3 regions of the Agrobacterium sp. 22-226-1 genome follow, and region 1 is predicted to be linked to each of the others. Evidence: riboswitches for the same ligand, from Rfam matches in the RefSeq annotation. Region 1 holds a riboswitch; each other region holds the start of a gene.
What was found. Region 1 has a riboswitch for S-adenosylmethionine ahead of ACQZ5K_RS01805 (O-succinylhomoserine sulfhydrylase). Riboswitches for the same ligand answer to the same signal wherever they lie in the genome.
Positions count from the first base shown of each region.

Region 2: linked by a shared signal. The riboswitch ahead of ACQZ5K_RS24195 (homoserine O-succinyltransferase) and the one ahead of ACQZ5K_RS01805 (O-succinylhomoserine sulfhydrylase) in region 1 are both predicted to bind S-adenosylmethionine.
Region 3: linked by a shared signal. The riboswitch ahead of metA (homoserine O-acetyltransferase MetA) and the one ahead of ACQZ5K_RS01805 (O-succinylhomoserine sulfhydrylase) in region 1 are both predicted to bind S-adenosylmethionine.

Region 1 is NZ_JBNWCP010000001.1:362,971-367,104, forward strand. It holds gene ACQZ5K_RS01795 (Hsp33 family molecular chaperone) at 1-113, shown strand, start outside; gene apaG (Co2+/Mg2+ efflux protein ApaG) at 163-555, opposite strand; gene ACQZ5K_RS01805 (O-succinylhomoserine sulfhydrylase) at 789-1,973, opposite strand; SAM riboswitch at 2,016-2,094, opposite strand; gene ACQZ5K_RS01810 (2'-deoxycytidine 5'-triphosphate deaminase) at 2,168-3,265, shown strand; tRNA gene ACQZ5K_RS01815 (tRNA-Gly) at 3,322-3,395, shown strand; gene aqpZ (aquaporin Z) at 3,533-4,134, shown strand, end outside.
Region 2 is NZ_JBNWCP010000020.1:61,752-65,885, reverse strand. It holds gene ACQZ5K_RS24210 (FAD-dependent oxidoreductase) at 1-773, opposite strand, end outside; gene ACQZ5K_RS24205 (MarR family winged helix-turn-helix transcriptional regulator) at 853-1,335, shown strand; partial or broken gene ACQZ5K_RS24200 (IS6 family transposase) at 1,562-1,810, opposite strand; SAM riboswitch at 1,991-2,068, shown strand; gene ACQZ5K_RS24195 (homoserine O-succinyltransferase) at 2,124-3,047, shown strand; partial or broken gene ACQZ5K_RS24190 (IS6 family transposase) at 3,128-3,842, opposite strand; gene ACQZ5K_RS24185 (Lrp/AsnC family transcriptional regulator) at 4,039-4,134, opposite strand, start outside.
Region 3 is NZ_JBNWCP010000005.1:183,076-187,209, reverse strand. It holds gene mtgA (monofunctional biosynthetic peptidoglycan transglycosylase) at 1-38, shown strand, start outside; gene ACQZ5K_RS11075 (aldose epimerase family protein) at 54-1,073, opposite strand; gene metA (homoserine O-acetyltransferase MetA) at 1,252-2,178, opposite strand; SAM riboswitch at 2,262-2,338, opposite strand; gene ACQZ5K_RS11065 (thiamine diphosphokinase) at 2,428-3,081, shown strand; gene ACQZ5K_RS11060 (ABC-F family ATP-binding cassette domain-containing protein) at 3,086-4,134, shown strand, end outside.

The DNA.
Region 1 (4,134 bases):
GTTTCACCGCCGAGGAGATCGAGGCGAGCGAGGAAGACGGCGCCATTGCCGTGACCTGCGAGTTCTGCTCCACGACCTATCGCTACGATGTCAGCGAATTTGAAAATGCCTGAATGAAAGCCGCGTCCTGAAGGGCACGGCTTTTTCACTGCCCGGTAGGTGTTAGTTAAGGACCCGCATCAGGCCGGGTGAATCCAGCGAAAAGGCGGGTATGGTGACGTTGAACACCTCGCCATTTTCCGTTTCCATTTCATAGTGGCCGAACATCAGGCCGGAAGGTGTATCCAGCGGGCAGCCGGAGGAATATTCGTAGCTGTCGCCCGGTTTCAGATGCGGCTTCTCACCCACGACGCCCGGCCCGTAGACTTCATCCACCTGTCCGTTCTGATCGGTGATGTGCCAATAGCGATTGACGAGGGTAACCGGAATATCGGAATTGTTCGCGATCACGACTTTGTAGCCCCAGACGTAACGATCGTCATCCGGGTCGGATTGTTCCTCGAGATAATACGGATCGACCGTTACCTCGATATCCCTTGTCAGAGCACGATACATACGCGCCACACCTCGATATTATGCCTGCCGCCGCATCCTACACTATAGGCTCTGGCTATCGTCAAGAAAATGAATGACTTGACGGGCAGGAGGCGTCTCCTGTTGCGCTGTTTTCCACCGTTAGGGATAACGGTAAAGGTAAATATTGGTTGCCTGAAGCGGTCTTTTTGGACCGTGCAGGCGAACCATGGCCCGACACGCGGTCAGGCCATGGCGCTTTGCAGATTGAATTTTCAGGCCGAAACGGCCGCCAGACCCTTCGCCAGATCCTCCAGCAGATCGTCGGTATCCTCAATGCCGCAGGAGAGGCGCAGCGTGCCGCCGGAAATGCCGAGTTCGGCACGCGCCTCGTCGGTGAGGTTCTTGTGCGTCGTCGTGCCGGGGTGGGTGATGAGGCTCTTGGCATCGCCGAGATTGTTGGAAATCTTCACGATCTCAAGCGCGTTCTGCAGCTTGAAGGCTGCTTCCTTGCCACCCTTCAGTTCGAAAGCCACCAGCGTTGAACCGCCGGACATCTGCCGGGCGATGATATCGGCCTGCGGGTGATCGGCGCGGCCGGGATAGATGACCTTGGCGACCTTGCCGCTATCGGCGAGAAAATCGGCGATTTTGCCGGCATTGGTCGTCTGCTGTTTGACGCGCAGCGGCAGGGTCTCGATGCCTTTCAGAAGCGTCCAGGCATTGAAAGGCGACATGGCCGGGCCGGTATGGCGGAAGTAATCCTGCAGCTCTTCTTCGATCCACTTCTTGTCGGAAAGGATCACGCCGCCAAGGCAGCGGCCCTGGCCGTCAATATGTTTGGTTGCCGAATAAACGACGATATGGGCGCCGAGTTCGAGCGGCTTCTGGAAAAGCGGTGTGGCGAAGACGTTGTCGACCACCACCTTCGCACCGATCTGGTTGGCGAGCTTCGCCACGCCGGCAATATCGATGATTTCAAGCGTCGGATTGGTCGGGCTTTCGAGGAAGAACAGCCTGGTGTTCGGCTGGATCGCCTTTTCCCAGTTGCCGAGATCGCGACCGTCGATCAGCGTGCATTCGATGCCGTATTTCGGCGCGAGCGTTTCGACCACCCAGCGGCAGGAGCCGAAGAGGGCGCGGGCAGCAACGATATGGTCGCCGGCGCGCAGCTGGCACATGATGGCGGCGGTGACGGCGGCCATGCCAGAGGCAAGTGCGCGGGCGTCTTCAGCGCCTTCCAGCAGGCACATGCGCTTTTCGAACATGTCATTGGTCGGGCTCGCATAGCGGGCGTAGATGAACCCATCCGTTTCACCCTTGAAGCGCGCTTCGGCGGCTTCGGAGTTTTCATAGACGAAACCCTGGGTCAGATAGATCGCTTCCGACGTTTCACCGTAAGGGGAGCGTAGCGTACCGCCGTGAACGAGCTGGGTTGCCGGGCGCCATTTATTGCTCATGTGATCACCTTCAAAACAAAAAACCGGCCGCAAAAGCAGACCGGTTCCTAGCACCCGGTCTTTTTAGCCACTTGTTTAACGTGGCTGCAAGCCGACCGGCCAAATCACCACGGGATAAGCTTGCCATACTGCCGTTACCGGCTTGCGTCAATGCTTTCCTTTTGGTTTTGTCGCCGTAAAAAGGAATGATGACCATGACCAGAACCACGGGCATTTTGGCGGATGGCGCAATCAAGGCGCTGTTTGCGGGCGGCAAGCTGAAGAGCGAGGCCGATCTCGATGCTGATCAGGTGCAGCCCGCCAGCCTCGATCTCAGGCTCGGCTCGAAGGCCTATCGCGTGCGCGCCAGTTTCATGCCCGGCCCCGGAAACCGCGTCATCGACAAGCTCAATCGTCTAAGCCTGCACGAGATCGACCTCACACAGGGCGCGGTGTTGGAAACCGGTTGTGTCTATATCGTTCCCTTGATGGAGAGCCTTGCGCTGCCGGCGGACATGTCGGCCTCGGCCAATCCGAAAAGCTCGACCGGCCGTCTCGATATCTTCACCCGCGTCATGACTGACAGCGCGCAGGAATTCGACAAGATACCGGCGGGTTATGCCGGCCCGCTCTATCTGGAAATCAGCCCGCGCACTTTCCCGATCGTGGTGCGACGCGGCTCGCGCCTGTCGCAGATCCGCTTCCGCATCGGCCATTCGCTGCTCAACGAAAGTGAACTGCTGAAGCTGCACGAGACGGAAACGCTGGTTGCCAGCGACACGCCCAACGTGACCGGTGGCGGCATCGCGCTCTCGATCGACCTCAAGGGTTTCGGCGAAAACGGACTGATCGGCTATCGCGGCAAACATCACACGGCGGTGGTGGATGTCGACAAGAAGGCCCAGCACGACGTTCTCGATTTTTGGGAGCCGCTCTATGCGCGCGGCCGCGCCGAACTGATCCTCGACCCGGATGAATTCTATATTCTCGTCTCGCGCGAAGCCGTCCACGTTCCGCCGCTCTATGCGGCCGAAATGACACCCTTCGACCCGCTGGTGGGCGAATTCCGCGTGCACTATGCCGGCTTCTTCGATCCCGGCTTCGGCCATGCGCAGGCGGGCGGCACCGGCAGCCGCGCCGTGCTCGAAGTCCGCAGCCACGAGGTTCCTTTCATCCTCGAACACGGCCAGATCGTCGGCCGGCTGGTTTACGAGCACATGTTGCAGAAACCGGAAGGCCTCTATGGCACCGGCCTCGGCTCCAACTATCAGGCGCAGGGGCTGAAGCTCTCCAAGCATTTTCGCGCCGAATAACGACCCCGGCGGGCGCTTGACACCCGCTGCGAACTATCCGATGTCTTATGCGCGGTGCGGGTGTAGCTCAATGGTAGAGCAGCAGCTTCCCAAGCTGACGAAGCGGGTTCGATCCCCGTCACCCGCTCCATCTTCCAGGCGTCTGACACTCTTCCTGTGCCACGTTTAGCCGCCATCGTGTCGGTCGTTGCGCGAATATGCAATTTAGCTTGACTACGATTAAATTGCACGTAATAGTTGATGCAGTCGTAACATAGGGGAAGTGTTATGAGTCGCAAACTTCTTTCGGAATTTTTGGGAACCTTTTGGCTCGTGTTCGGTGGATGCGGCAGTGCGGTTTTTGCCGCCGGCTTTCCTGAACTCGGCATTGGCTTCCTTGGTGTCGCTTTCGCTTTTGGTCTGACGGTTCTGACCATGGCTTATGCGGTTGGCGGCATTTCGGGCGGTCATTTCAATCCGGCCGTTTCAGTCGGCCTCACCGTTGCCGGTAAATTCCCGGCGGCGAACCTCGTGCCTTACATCGTGGCGCAGGTTCTGGGGGCGATCGTCGCGGCTGCGGCGCTTTATGTCATCTTCACCGGCAAGGCGGGGGCTGAAATCGGCGGTTTTGCCGCCAATGGTTATGGTGAACATTCGCCGGGCGGATATTCTCTCGTATCGGCGCTGCTGATCGAAGTCATCCTGACGGCGTTTTTCCTGATCGTCATTCTGGGCTCAACGCATGGCAGGGTTCCTGCCGGCTTCGCGCCGATCGCCATCGGTCTTGCCCTTACCCTTATTCATCTGATTTCCATTCCGGTCACCAACACATCCGTCAATCCGGCCCGCTCCACGGGACAGGCATTGTTCGTTGGCGGATGGGCGCTGCA
Region 2 (4,134 bases), on a different contig from region 1:
TTCCGTACAAAAGGCGGCTCCTCGCGGAATTGCGCAAGCAACTCCGCCTTCCAACAGTCGGGCTCCCCTCTCCTGAAGCTCGATTGCGCCGGATCCGCCTCATGACCGAGATTGGCGAACCACCAGGCTTCGCCGCTGGCGCGGACTATATATCCAAAGAACGCTCTTCGCCCCCAGATCATGTGGTATTCACCCAGAGTGGGATTCAGTCCCGATTGGCGCACAAAGCCGCCCAGATTGAGCAAGCCGGTATAGCGGGTGAGGTTCTGCCCTTTGTTCATTTGGCGGCGAATGCAAGAATTGGTTCCATCGGCGCCCAGGAGCACGTCGCATGTCTGTTCCGATCCATCGGAGAGGCTGGCCGCGACGACGCCGTCGGTGTTGCGAAAGCCAGCGACTGTTTGACCGCGAATGATTTCAATTCCGCAGGCGCGCGCCTCACTCGCAAGCACGTCATAGAGGGTTTGGCGCTTGAGGGTGATCGGATCCACCCCCGCATTCAGTCGACCCATGGGCAAACTCGTTAGCCGTCGCGCGTCTGCATTCAGGAAAGCGATATTGGGTGTTGGGATAAACTCTGCCTCCATGAGAGGCCTCATAAGCTCGAGTCCATCAAGTGCACGCAAACCGTTGGACGACAGGCTCAAGAACAGACCTTCATCCCGCACTTCGGCCTGTCGCCGCTCGTATATCGTGGCCTTGATGCCCACGCGCTGTAATGCAATTGCGGCCACTGGCCCTGCAATGCCGCAGCCGGCTATTATGACGTGCATCTGTCGCCTCCTTTGCTATAAATTGAAAAGAGGAATACAATTCGTTCGATCGAACGAATTAAAATTGATTGGATACGCTATGTCAAGCCGGGAAGCGCAACCATTACAAAGAAAAGACGCATTGCGCCGGTTGGGTAATGCGGGCCGCGCCATGAGTGACACGGCAGTCATGTTTCATGAGCGCGCAGCAGAGTATTCTGGCCTTGGTGTTTCCGATTGGAAAGCGCTTGGCATCATCGAACGCTCCGGACCTATGACGCATCGCGATCTCGTTCATTTGATCGGTCTAAAGCCCGCCTCGGTGACGAATATTTTGGATCGGCTAGAGAGCCGGCAGTGGATTTCACGGGTCAAGGCTGAAGATGACGCCCGGCGCATCGCGATCTCGGTGAACGAGCAGAAGATATCCGCCTACCGCCAACAGATCTTCGGTTCATTGATAAGCCGCCTCAACACCATTTATGAACAATATTCGACGGAAGACCTGACTATCATCGCCGATGCTCTCGAGAAGATCGCCCAAGCCCAAGCCGCGGCCAAAGACGACATTCCGGGGGTTTGAGGCCAAGGCGCTAAGTAGGTCTTGCCTTGACTTTTCAAGGGCAATGGCCCGCCTCCATATCCTCATCGAAAACGTCTGCTGCAACGCGGGCAACATGCAGACTTCGGCTGCAATGAAGGATGGGCCCACAGACACTGGTGCGATTGCCCTAGACGCGCGTCAACAGGACCTTAACGATGCCGCTCTCGAACGGTTGAACATCGGCGCGTCTGAGGACCGACCGCAGCTCGACGCTGTCAAACAGCCAATGCTTGTTGCCACGGATCGAAACGACGTCTTCGTCGAGGTGCCATTTATCGCCGAGCCGACGGCAAAAGCGGCTGAGGATCTCAATGACGAAGGTCTGTCCGAACCTCACAGCCCAAAGCCGGGCTGTCTAATGAGAGACTATGATCCCAAGAGCCGCCAACAAGCTCCTCGACCATCCGCAGACTAAAAGGAAACCGGAAATACAACCAAACGCGCGTGCGATGATTTCAACCGGAAGGCGAAGCGGTGTTAAAGGTGATTACGGTCTGTCATGTGCCGTCATCGCACAACGAAATCATTCAGCAAGTTTACAATACCTATGATGCTGCTACCCGAGTTGGGAGTATCTCAGCCCAAAGAATGCCACAGGGCGATTGACGTGAAGGGAGCCTCGTTCTAAAAACACCTCTCCATCCGTGGTGATTTGGCCGGTCGGCTTGCAGCCACGTAAAACAACTCGCTAAAAGGCCGAGCGAAGCAAAAGTTTGCGGAGACCGGTCGCGTTATGTCGCTGGTCTTTTCCGTTTGGAGCTTTTGCTATGCCCATCAAGATTCCCGATCAGCTTCCCGCCCACGATGTGCTTGTGCGCGAGGGTGTTTCCGTAATGGGTGAACAGAAAGCGCTTCGCCAGGATGTTCGACCATTGCAGATCGGGCTCTTGAATCTCATGCCCAACAAGATCCGGACCGAGACACAGTTTGCCCGCCTGCTCGGCGCAACGCCGCTGCAGGTCGAACTGACATTGGTACGCATCGGCAACCACAAGCCAAAGAACACCTCCAAAGAACACTTAATCGCCTTCTACCAAACATGGGAAGAGGTTCGGTCGCGCAAGTTCGACGGCTTCATCATTACCGGCACCCCCGTGGAGCTTCTCTCCTATGAAGAAGTGACCTACTGGAAGGAGATTGAGCAGATTTTCGACTGGACGACCACCAACGTCCATTCCTCCAACTTCATCTGCTGGGGGGCGATGGCTGCTGCCTGGCATTTCCACCGCATCCCTAAGCACACCTTGGGAAAGAAGGCATTCGGCGTATATCGCCACCGAAACAAAAACCCGGCCTCACCCTATCTGGCGGGATTCTCGGACGATTTCGCGATCCCCGTCTCGCGCTGGACCGAAGTCCGGGCCGCAGATATCCCGGCGAACAGCGGTCTCGAAGTGCTGATGGAATCCGACGATGTGGACCTGTGCCTGCTGACGGAGAAGGTGGGCAATCGGCTCTACATGTTCAATCACATTGAATATGACTCCACCTCGTTGAAAGAGGAGTACGACCGGGATATTTCGACGGGTGTTCCCGTCGAAATGCCGCACGAGTATTTTCCAGAGAACGATCCGACGCGACCACCTCTCAACCGCTGGCGCTCCCATGCGCATCTGTTCTTCGGCAACTGGATCAATCAGGTCTACCAGACGACGCCCTACGAACTAGACATGATTGGCGAAGGCCGCTGATCCCTGGAGCACGCGGCAGGGGATGTCGGTGGCGTCGCCTTAACCGAGTTTGGGATGCAGTAGCCTCTTCTGCCAGAATTTCACGCGTCAAACGACAAAGCGATTTCCCGCCAGTTCGAGATGGCGTGAGCGCGAAGCTGGCGATGGTCGGCGGCGGTCGAGCATTTCCGGTGAAGAAGGAAGAGATTGGCGATCTGGCCGTGAGCTGAGACAAAACGCTGACATTGTCGCGCGGACTTGAAGCGCATCATTCGTCGCTCTCGCTGCCGCAGCGGCAGATGCGAATTCTCAGCTCGGTTGTTCAATCCCTTGTGCGAGCGATGCTCGACGCCCGGCATCAACTCGGCCTTTGCGGCCGAATAGGACCGAAGCTTGTCAGTCACCATCACGCGCGGGGCGCGGCCCTGGCTCTTGAGCAATTTTTTCATCAGACGAAGCGCTGCTGTCTTGCTCCCTTCGGCTTTGCAGTAGGGCATCGAGGACGAATCCGTTTGCATCGACGGCGCGCCACAGCCAGCATTTCTTTCCTTTGATCGTCACCACCATCTCATCGAGGTGCCATTTGTCGGCAAAATTGCCTCGTGAATGGCGCCGGAGCTCATGAGCAAATTTCAAGTCGAATTTCGCCGCCCATTCTGCGACGGTCTGGAACGAGACGTCGATGCCGCGCTCCGCCAACAGATCTTCGACGTCGCGTAGGCTGAGTGGAAATCGGTAGTAGAGTCAGACCGCATGGCCAATGATCTCAGCGGGCAAGCGGTGGCGTTTATAGCGGGTGGGCGAGGCTTCGGTCATGTCGGCACATTATCGTGCAGATCAGTAGAAATCGGTTAAGGCGACGCCACCGTTGCCAACTGTCGGCAAACTGACCCGCGTGCGGCAAAGCTTGCGCCGCTGCCCTATAGCTAACTCGCAAGGCTTTCATGCACGTGCGTCTATCGCGGTCACCCCCGACAAGGCGCTACCGTCACATGACCTTTGAAAACACAGCTCAGCGCAGGATTTTGCCCCCTTCCGCAAACGCCCCCAATCTGGCTTCGAAGGGCGCGGACTGGACAATTGCCGAGTGGGTTGATCCGTATGGAAC
Region 3 (4,134 bases), on a different contig from region 1:
GTGCCTCCGGCGGCTATGTCGGCTGCGTGCTGGATTGACCCCGGCGCGCCGCGTCAGCCTTTCTTGAAAATATAGTCGGTTTCCTGACGCAGGGTTTCACCCGGCCGCAGGATGGCGTGCGGAAAATCCGGGTGGTTGACGGCGTCCGGCCAAATCTGCGTTTCCAGGCAGAAACCGGCAAAGGGGCCGTAGTGACGGCCATCGAGGCCGGGAACCGGAACGTCCAGTTTGAAGGCCGAATAAAACTGCACACCGGGTTCGGTGGTGTGAACCTCAAGGGCGATATCGGATGCCGGCGAATAGGCGCGGGCGACCTTGCGTTTTGCGCGGCGCTCGGGCGACAGGCAGAAATTATGGTCGTAGAGAACCTGCTTGCCATTCTCCTTGCGCCGCATCGGCGTCGGGTGGCGCAGGTCGAAGACGGTGCCTTCGACGGAGCGGATTTCGCCCGTCGGTATCTGCTTGTCATTGGTGGGCAGGTAAAAATCAGCCGCGATGCTGATCTCATGCCCAAGCGCGGTGTCTGCGCCATCGAGATTGAAATAGGAATGCTGGCAGACATTGGCGATGGTCGGCTTGTCGGTCACCGTTTCATAGACCACCGAAAGCACGCCGTCGTCGAGAATCGTATAGGTGGCCGTGACCGTGCAATTGCCGGGATAACCGGCGCGGCCATCGGGATCGATGATCTGCAGAACCGCGTGGCTTTCGCCATGTTCCATCAGCATCCAGTTGCGCTTGCCCATGCCGTCGCTGCCGCCATGCAGGTGGGTTACGCCCTTTTCATTGAGCTCCAGCTGGTAGTCGTGCCCGTCGATCGAGAACCGCCCGTCGCCGATGCGGTTGGCGTTGCGGCCGGGCGTGGCGCCGAAATAGGAGGAATATTTGTAGTCCTCGAACTTGTCGAAGCCGAGGACGAGCGGCGGCTGGTGGCCTTCAAGGCGCAGATCCTGAATGACGGCGCCCCAGGTGATGACCTTGGCCGTCAGCCCGCCTTTCGAGATGGTGACGCGTTCGACTTTTTCGCCGGTCGCCGTGAAACCGAAATTCTCCCGCGCCGCCGCGTCGCTCATCTCGTCATTCTCCCTGATGTTGCGAATTGCCGGGCGGACGTTGCGTCATTTTCCGGCAATTCGCAATCCCGCAATTCAAAGCATGTCTCCCAAAAGTGCGCCGCGGTTTTGGGACAAAGACATGCTTAAAACAAAAACGAAAGCGCGTCGCATGCTGTTCGATAAAACGCGACGCGCTTTACGCGGCCAGTTGCCCGATGGCTTCGAGATCATAGGGTGTCGTCTGGTATATCTCGTTGATCCAGTTTCCGAAAAACAGATGGGCATGGCTGCGCCAGCGGTTGAGCGGGGCGAGCTCCGGGTCGTTGTGCGGAAAATAATCATGCGGCAGCTTGATGGGCACGCCGGCATTCGCGTCACGGAAATATTCGTCCGAAAGCGATGTCGAATCATATTCGACATGGTTGAACATATAGAGCCGGTTGCCCTCTTTCTCATGCACCAGACAAACGCCCATTTCCTCGGATTCCATCAGGATTTCGAGTTTCGGATGTTTTTCGATATCGGCGCGGCGTACTTCCGTCCAGCGCGAGACCGGAACCTGGAAATCATCCGAAAAGCCGTTCAGATAGATCGATGAGGGGCAGAGATTGCGGTGACGATAGACCCCGAAAGCCTTTTCCTTCAACTCGTGTTTCGGCACGCCATGGAAATGATAGATGGCGGCCATCGCGCCCCAGCAGACATTCAGCGTCGAATGAACGTTGGTCTGCGTCCATTCGAAAATTTGTCGCATTTCGTTCCAGTAGGTCACGTCTTCATAGGCCAGCGTTTCCACGGGCGCGCCGGTAATGATGAAACCGTCAAACTTGCGGTGGCGCACTTCCTCCCACGTCTCGTAAAAGGATAGAAGATGTTCTTCCGGCGTGTTCTTGGCGCGATGGCCGCCGATCCGCACCAGCGACAGCTCTACCTGCAGCGGCGATGCGCCGACAAGGCGCGCCATCTGGATTTCCGTCTTGATCTTGTTCGGCATGAGGTTGAGAAGCCCGATCTGGAGCGGGCGGATATCCTGCCGGATGGCCGCCGTTTCGGTCATGACCCGCACGCCCTCATGAACGAGGGTCTCAAAAGCGGGAAGCGTATCGGGAATCTTGATCGGCATGTCGAACTCTCTTTTCCGGATCACGTAAAGAACGTTGCGAAAACAAAAAAACCGGCAGCGAAATCGCGACCGGTCCCAGGAAATTGCCTTTTTCCTCGACCCTTTAGCGACTTCTTTAAAGTGGCTGCAAGCCGGTCGGCAAATCACCACTGAGGCGTTTCATAATCCCGAAGCCGGCGAAAATCAATATAGGCCGATTTCATCGGGTTTCCGCTTTCCATTTTTGGCCGAGGTGCGATAAGGCAGGGCATGGATAAAGAGCGCTTCACCATTCTGCTTGGCGGCGATGTCACGGTGACCGATCGTCTCAAAGAGGCGGTCGCGGATAGCCGTGTGATTGCGGCCGACGGCGGCATGCGCCATGCCGGGCCGCTTGGCCTTGCGCCGGAGTTGTGGGTCGGGGATTTCGATTCCGCCAGCAAAGAGTTGCTGGAGGCCTGGCCCGATGTAGCGCGGCAGCCATACCCGGCCGCAAAGGCGGTGACGGATGGTGAGATCGCGGTATCGGAAGCTCTCTCCCGTGGCGCGCATTCGCTGGTGCTTGTCGGTGCGCTTGGCGGCGCGAGAAGCGACCATGCGCTTCAGCACCTCCTTTACGCGGTGGCGCTCGCCGAACGTGGTATCGACGTTACGCTGACCTCCGGTGAAGAAGAGGCGCGGCCGCTGCTTGCCGGTTCGCTGGATATCGATCTGCCGCCCGCCTCGCTGTTTTCGGTTGCCGGATTTACCGCCCTTGAGGGGCTCGATATCGGCAATGTGCGTTATCCGCTGAAGGATTTCGCGCTTGCTTTCGGTTCGTCCCGCACTATTTCCAATGTCGCGAATGGCGGCCACGTGCATTTCTCGCTGAAAAGCGGAAAAGCCATCGTGCTCGCCCGCCCTTATGATCTGACCGGAGCCTGACGCCTTGGCACCCCCAATTTTGAAACTCGATGACATCAAGCTGACCTTCGGCGTGACCCCGCTGCTCGATGGCGCCAATCTCCAGGTGGAACCGGGCGACCGCATCTGCCTCGTCGGGCGCAACGGTTCCGGCAAGTCCACCCTGATGAAGATCGCCGCGGGTCTGGTCGAGGCGCAATCGGGCGAGGTTTTCCGGCATCCGGCCGCCACCATCCGTTATCTGGAGCAGGCCCCGGATTTTGCCGGTTACGACACGGTTCAGGCCTATGCCGAAGCGGGGCTCGGACCCGGTGACGACCCCTATCGCGTCACCTATCTTCTGGAGCATCTCGGTCTCACCGGGCAGGAACATCCGGCGAGCCTTTCCGGCGGTGAAGCGCGACGTGCGGCCCTTGCCCGCGTCATGGCGCCGGAACCCGATATCCTGATGCTGGACGAACCGACCAACCATCTCGATCTGCCCACCATCGAATGGCTTGAAAGCGAGCTGCAGCAGACGCGCAGCGCGCTGGTGCTGATTTCGCATGACAGGCGTTTTCTCGAAAAGGTCTCGACCTCGACCGTCTGGCTGGATCGTGGCCAGTCCCGGCGTCTCAATCGCGGTTTCGCCCATTTCGAGGAATGGCGCGACAAGGTGCTGGAAGAGGAAGAACTGGAACAGCACAAGCTAGGCAAGGCCATCGAGCGTGAAGAGCACTGGATGCGTTATGGCGTGACCGCAAGGCGCAAGCGCAACATGCGCCGCGTCGGCGAGCTTCAGGCCATGCGGGCGGAATATCGCGGCCATAAGGGGCCGCAGGGCACGGTGCAGGCGACCGTCACGGAAGGGCGGGAATCCGGCAAGCTGGTTATCGAGGCAGACAGCATCACCAAGGCTTATGGCGAGCGCGTGATCGTCGCGCCGTTTTCGCTGCGCGTCCATCGCGGCGATTGCATCGGTTTCGTCGGCCCGAATGGCGCCGGTAAAACCACGCTTCTGAAGATGCTCACCGGGCAGCTGGAGCCCGATAGCGGCTCGGTGAAGCTCGGCACCAATCTGGAGATTGCGACGCT